2 regions of the Ramlibacter sp. MAHUQ-53 genome follow, and region 2 is predicted to be linked to the other one. Evidence: predicted binding sites of a transcription regulator. Region 2 holds the regulator's gene; the other holds the start of a gene.

Region 1 (3,395 bases), on a different contig from region 2:
GAGGCCGAGTTCTTCGGCGCGCGCAAGGGCTCCTACACCGGCTCCACCCACGACCGGCCCGGCTTCTTCCAGGCCGCCCATGGCGGCACCCTGTTCCTCGACGAGATCGGCGACCTGCCCCTGGCGATGCAGTCGCGGCTGCTGCGCGCGATCCAGGAACGCCGGGTGCGCCCGATCGGCTCCACCCAGGAGGAGGCGGTCGATGCCCGCATCCTCAGCGCCACGCACAAGGACCTCGCCGCCGAGGTCCAGGCCGGTCGCTTCCGCCAGGACCTGTACTACCGCCTCAACGTCATCGAGATCCTGGTGCCGCCGCTGCGCGAGCGGCGCGAGGACCTGCCGGCCCTGTGCGCCGCGCTGCTCGCGCGCATCGCCCAGGACGCCGGCACGCCAGTGCCGCCGCTGACGCCCGGGCTGCTGGCGCAACTGCAGTCGCTGCCGCTCACGGGCAACGTGCGCGAGCTGGAGAACATGCTGCACCGGGCCGTGGCCCTGAGCGATGGACTGGACCTGTCGCTCGAAGCCGAGCCCGCGGTGAGCGCGCCGGCGCCCCTGCCCGCCGCGGCCGCCGCCGGTGCGCAGGCCGTCCCCGCCGCCGGCCTGCCCTCCGACCTGCAGGCCTGGCTTGACGAGCGCGAGCGCGAGATCCTGGTGCGGGCCCTGCGCGAGAGCGGCTTCAACCGCACCGCCGCGGCGCAACGCCTGGGCCTGAGCCTGCGCCAGATCCGCTACCGCATCGCGCGCCTGGGCATCGCCACGCCCGGCCCCGACGACGCGGCGGACGACCGCGCATGAGGGAAGCCCCCGCCGCGCCCCTGTTCCAGGGTGGCTGGTACCGCTTCGCGCGCCGGCTGGATTCGCCCAACTTCGGCGCGCGCCCCGCCGGCGCCTGCATCGACCTGCTGGTGATCCACTCCATCAGCCTGCCGCCCGGGCAGTACGGTGGCGACGAGGTGCAGCGCCTGTTCACGAACACCCTGGACTGGGACGCCCACCCCTACTTCCAGGGGATCCGCGGGCTGCAGGTCTCCGCGCATTTCTATATCCGACGCGACGGCGCGCTGTGGCAGTTCGTCAGCTGCGACGCGCGGGCCTGGCATGCCGGCGCCTCGCAGTGGCGCGGGCGCGGCAACTGCAACGACGACTCGATCGGCATCGAGCTCGAGGGCCTGGAGGGCGACCCCTTCGAGCCCGCGCAGTACGAGGCCCTCGCCAGCCTGGCCTCGGCCTTGCAGCAGCATTACCCGGTGCGCCACATCGCCGGGCACGAGCACATCGCGCCCGGCCGCAAGCGCGACCCGGGCCCCGGCTTCGACTGGGCGCGGCTGGCCCGCAGCCTGGGCGGGGCCGGCGACTCCCTGCCCTCCTGAACTCAGCGTGTTCCCGGGCCAGGGAATCCGATGACACACCCTAGGTTCTAGGCCGCCGCCGCGAGGTCGCGCGCGAAATTCTCGTCAATGGCAAGAACACTACATGTGGTGCCTTGCGATACACTCAGGCCCTAGATATAGTGCCTGCGTTGTTGACACGGAATCGCCGAATTCCGACCACAAAAGGTGAGCGGGCACTACCGCGCAACCCCCGGCGAATCCCAGCGCGTGCGCTTTGCGCCCATCCAAAACACACGAGAAGACACACCACACGAGGTCCCATGCAAACTGCCCTGAGCACCCCCTCCGCACAAGCCTTCACCGGCGCCGCTGCCTCGTCGGGCGCCGCGTCCCAAGCCGGCGCCGCCGGCCAGGGCCTGGCCAACTACCAGATCATCCGACGCAACGGCGCGGTCGTGCCCTTCGCGCCGGACAAGATCGCGATCGCGCTGATGAAGGCCTTCCTGGCGGTGCACGGCACCCAGGGCGCCGCCTCTGCCAGCGTGCGTGAGACCGTCGACGGCCTGACCCAGGCCGTGGTGCGCGCCCTGCTGCGCTCGCGCCCGGGCGGCGGCACCTTCCACATCGAGGACGTGCAGGACCAGGTCGAACTCGGCCTGATGCGCGGCGGCCACCACGAGATCGCCCGCGCCTACGTGCTGTATCGCGAGCGCCGCGCCCAGGAGCGCGCCGCCAAGCAGCCCGAGGCCGCCAAGCCGGCCGAGCCCCAGCTGCATGTCACCGACGGCGGCCAGCGCATCCCCCTGGATGTCGCCCAGCTCAAGGCCCTGATCGAGAGCGCCTGCGCCAACCTGGGCGCCGACGTGAAGGCCGAGCCCATCGTCGCCGAGACGCTGCGCAACCTGTACGACGGCGTGCCGATGGACGAGGTCTACAAGGCCTCCATCCTGGCCGCCCGCACCAAGATCGAGAAGGACCCGGACTACACCTACGCCACCGCGCGCCTGCTGCTGCACACGATCTTCAAGGAGGTCCTGGGCCGCGACGTCACCCCCGCCGAGGCCGCCGCCAGCTACGCCGACTACTTCCCCACCTTCATCAAGAAGGGCGTGGACAGCGAGCTGCTCAATCCCGAGCTGCTGCAGTACGACCTGGCCCGCCTGGGCGCCGCCCTGAAGGCCGAGCGTGACCAGCAGTTCGACTACCTGGGCCTGCAGACCCTGTACGACCGCTACTTCCTGCACGTGCGCAAGACCCGCATCGAGCTGCCGCAGGCCTTCTTCATGCGCGTCGCCATGGGCCTGGCCCTCAACGAAATCGACCGCGAAGCCCGCGCCATCGAGTTCTACGAAGTCCTCTCCAGCTTCGACTTCATGTCGTCCACGCCGACGCTGTTCAACAGCGGCACGCTGCGCTCGCAGCTGTCCTCCTGCTACCTGACCACGGTGCCGGACGACCTGGACGGCATCTACGAGTCCATCAAGGAAAACGCCCTGCTGTCCAAGTTCGCCGGCGGCCTGGGCAACGACTGGACCCGCGTGCGCGCCCTGGGCTCCCACATCAAGGGCACCAACGGCGAGTCGCAGGGCGTGGTCCCCTTCCTGAAGGTCGTCAACGACACCGCCGTGGCGGTGAACCAGGGCGGCAAGCGCAAGGGTGCGGTCTGCACTTACCTGGAGACCTGGCACCTGGACATCGAGGAATTCCTCGAGCTGCGCAAGAACACGGGTGACGACCGCCGCCGCACCCACGACATGAACACGGCCAACTGGATCCCCGACCTGTTCATGCGCCGCGTCATGGAAAAGGGCGAGTGGACCCTGTTCTCCCCCTCCACCTGCCCGGACCTGCACGACCTGTACGGCGCCGAGTTCGAGAAGGCCTACGTCGCCTACGAAGAGAAGGCCCGCCGCGGCGAGATCAAGCCGAGCAAGACCGTCCAGGCCGCCGACCTGTGGCGCAAGATGCTCACCATGCTGTTCGAGACCGGCCACCCCTGGATCACGTTCAAGGACGCCTGCAACGTGCGCTCGCCGCAGCAGCACGTGGGCGTGGTGCACTCGT
Region 2 (3,395 bases):
GGCGGGCCTGCGCTACTACGTGGGCGCCGCCAACGTCGAGGACGACAACGGCTACGCCGACAAGGTGCTGGCCGAGCACCAGCGCCTCAAGCAGGTCGCGGCCGGCCAGAACGTGCCGCACTCCGCCCCCACCGGCCTGCGCGCCAACAAGCCCGAGACCGGGCCGGCGCGCGTCGCCGCCCTCGCCCTGTCCTGAAGCCCCCCGGGCCTCGGATACACTTACGCCCGTACGCGACTGGCGATAGGCGCGTCCGCCTCGAGCAGGCGGCACGCGCCGACGTGGGACACCACGGGGGAGCGTACCGCCGGCCGTGCCGGTGATCCGCCGTTCGCCTGGGCAGCCCTTGTTCGACGCTTGTTCGACATCAGGGACCACCGTCTGAAAAGACCGAAGGACTGCCGCCGTGTACCACCGCAATACCCTCATCGAGCAAACCGATCCTGAACTGTTCGCCGCGATCCAGGCCGAAAACCGTCGGCAGGAAGAGCACATCGAGCTGATCGCCAGCGAGAACTACGCCTCCCCCGCCGTCATGGCGGCCCAGGGCACCCAGCTGACCAACAAGTACGCCGAGGGCTACCCCGGCAAGCGCTACTACGGCGGCTGCGAGTACGTGGACATCGCCGAGCAACTGGCGATCGACCGCGTCAAGCAGCTGTTCGGCGCCGATGCCGCCAACGTGCAGCCGCACTGCGGCGCCTCCGCCAACGAGGCCGTGTTCCTGGCCTTCCTCAAGCCCGGCGACACCATCATGGGCATGAGCCTGGCCGAAGGCGGCCACCTGACCCACGGCATGCCCCTGAACATGTCGGGCAAGTGGTTCAACGTCGTCTCCTACGGCCTGAACGAGAAGGAAGAGATCGACTACGACGCGATGGAAGCCAAGGCCCGCGAGCACAAGCCCAAGCTGATCGTGGCCGGCGCCTCCGCCTACGCCCTGCGCATCGATTTCGAGCGCTTCGCCAAGATCGCCAAGGAAGTCGGCGCCATCTTCATGGTGGACATGGCCCACTACGCCGGCCTGATCGCCGCGGGCGTGTACCCCAACCCGGTGCCCTTCGCCGACGTGGTGACCTCCACCACCCACAAGAGCCTGCGCGGCCCCCGCGGCGGCATCATCCTGATGAAGGCCGAGCACGAGAAGGCGATCAACTCCGCCATCTTCCCCGGCCTGCAGGGCGGCCCGCTGATGCATGTGATCGCCGCCAAGGCGGTGGCCTTCAAGGAAGCCCTGACGCCCGAATTCAAGGCCTACCAGCAGCAGGTCGTGAAGAACGCCCAGGTCGTCGCCGAGACCCTGACCCAGCGTGGCCTGCGCATCATCAGCGGCCGCACCGAGAGCCACGTGATGCTGGTCGACCTGCGCGCCAAGGGCATCACCGGCAAGGAAGCCGAGGCCGTGCTGGGCGACGCCCACATGACCATCAACAAGAACGCCATCCCGAACGACCCCGAGAAGCCGTTCGTGACCAGCGGCGTGCGCATCGGCACCCCGGCCATGACCACCCGTGGCTTCAAGGAAGAAGAAGCCCGCATCACGGCTAACCTGATCGCCGACGTGCTGGACAACCCGCGCGATCCGGCCAACATCGCCGCGGTGCGCGAGAAGGTCAACGCCCTGACCCGCCGCTTCCCGGTCTACGGCTAAAGCGGCAGCGGCACGATGAAATGCCCCTTCTGCGGCAACGCCGACACCCAGGTGGTGGAAACGCGTGTCGCCGAAGACGGCGACATCGTGCGCCGGCGCCGCCAGTGCGCCCATTGCGAGAAGCGCTTCACCACCTACGAGCGGCCTGACGTCTCGTTCCCGGCCGTCGTCAAGAAGGACGGCCGGCGCATCGAGTACCAGCGGGCCAAGCTGCTCGACTCCCTCAACCTCGCCCTGCGCAAGCGGCCGGTGAGCACCGAGCAGGTCGACTCCGCGATCGAGCGCATCGAGGAAAAGCTCCTGAACCTCGGCGTGCGCGAGATCCCCTCCTCGCGCATCGGCGAGCTGGTGATGCGAGAACTCAAGAAGCTGGACAAGGTGGCGTACGTGCGCTTCGCCAGCGTCTACCGCAGCTTCGAGGACATCGACGAGTTCAAGACCCTCGTCGACGAAGTCCGCAGATAAGCCCGCGACGGGCCCGGCCGCCCGGCCGTCGCCTGCATTCGTCGGCACACCCTGTGAGCCCGGAAGGGCGCCTCGCATAGTCGCGGCATGTCCACGACTGCGACCGCCCGAGCCCCACGCGCCGGCGCCCTGCGCTCCACGCGCGGCGTGACGCTCGTCGAGTCCCTCGTCGCCATCGCGATCCTGGCCGTCCTCGGCGCCCTCGCCGCCCCCTCCTTCCGCACCCAGCTCGCCGCGGCGCGCCTGTCGTCCGCCACCAGCGAGCTCACGGGCAGCCTGATGCAGGCGCGCGCGCTGGCCGTGCGCCTGGGCCGGCGTGTCACCGTATGCCGCAGCCAGGACCAGTCCACCTGCGACACCGATGCCAAGCGCCACTGGGGCAGCGGCTGGATCACCTTCATCGACGCCGACGGCAACGGCTCGCGCAGCGGCACCGAGACCCTCACCTACCAGGTCTCCCCGCTCGATGCCGACCTGCGTGTGCGGGGCAACGGCACCCTGACCGATCGCGTCACCTTCGTCCCCTCCGGCGGGGCGCGCGCCAACGGCACGCTGAGGGTGTGCAGCGCGGACCCGGGCCTGGGCAACGATGCACGGGCCCGCCAGCTCGTGATGCAGCAGACCGGCCGCGTCGTCGTCGAGCGCGTCGCCGGCATCCAGGGGACCTGTCCGGGGCCATGAGGCACCTGCCCGTACGCCCCTCCCGCCCCCGGACCCGGGCGCACCGCGGCGCCAGCCTCATCGAGGTGCTCGTCGCGGTGCTGGTCCTGAGCATCGGCATGCTGGGCCTGGCCGCGCTCCAGGCGCGCAGCCTCCAGGGCAACGTGAGCAGCTTGCAGCGCACCCAGGGCGTGGTGATGGCTCAGCACCTGCTCGACATCCTGCGCGCCGACCGGGCCTCCGCCGCCACGGGTGCCTACGACCTCGGCGCCAGCCTCGAGAAGCCGGCCTGCGTGAGCAGCGACATCGCGGGCACCACCTTCGCCGCCGACAGCCTGCGAGCCTGGCTCGACGCCCTCAAGGCCCACCTGGGCCAGTCCGGCGACACCACCACGTGCGCGCTCGTGCGCTGCGAGGCCAGCGCCGTCTGCGCCGTCGATGTCCTCTGGGACGACCGCCTCGGCGGCGGCCTGGGCGCCCAGAAACTCTCGGTCAGCTCCCGCCTGTGACACCCTCCACTCCCCCTCGCCGCGTGCGCGGCTTCAGCCTCGTGGAAATGCTGGTCAGCCTGGTGCTGGGCCTGGTCGTGCTCCTCGGGGTCATCGGCCTGTACCTCGCCAG

What was found. The regulator NrdR, encoded in region 2, represses ribonucleotide reductase genes. The targets are predictions, from matches to a motif close to CACNANATNTNGTG.
Region 1: ACT80S_RS13355 (ribonucleoside-diphosphate reductase subunit alpha) is a predicted target of NrdR. The motif match lies at 1,468-1,481, and genes of this name have one in related genera.

The regions. Positions count from the first base shown of each region.
Region 1 is NZ_JBQWTS010000008.1:112,197-115,591, reverse strand. Features, by position in the region: gene ACT80S_RS13365 (sigma-54-dependent transcriptional regulator) at 1-795, shown strand, start outside; gene ampD (1,6-anhydro-N-acetylmuramyl-L-alanine amidase AmpD) at 792-1,370, shown strand; gene ACT80S_RS13355 (ribonucleoside-diphosphate reductase subunit alpha) at 1,652-3,395, shown strand, end outside.
Region 2 is NZ_JBQWTS010000001.1:307,133-310,527, forward strand. Features, by position in the region: gene ACT80S_RS01355 (lytic transglycosylase domain-containing protein) at 1-196, shown strand, start outside; ZMP/ZTP riboswitch at 222-346, shown strand; gene glyA (serine hydroxymethyltransferase) at 405-1,649, shown strand; gene nrdR (transcriptional regulator NrdR) at 1,665-2,114, shown strand; gene ACT80S_RS01370 (GspH/FimT family pseudopilin) at 2,202-2,795, shown strand; gene pilV (type IV pilus modification protein PilV) at 2,792-3,283, shown strand; gene ACT80S_RS01380 (PilW family protein) at 3,307-3,395, shown strand, end outside.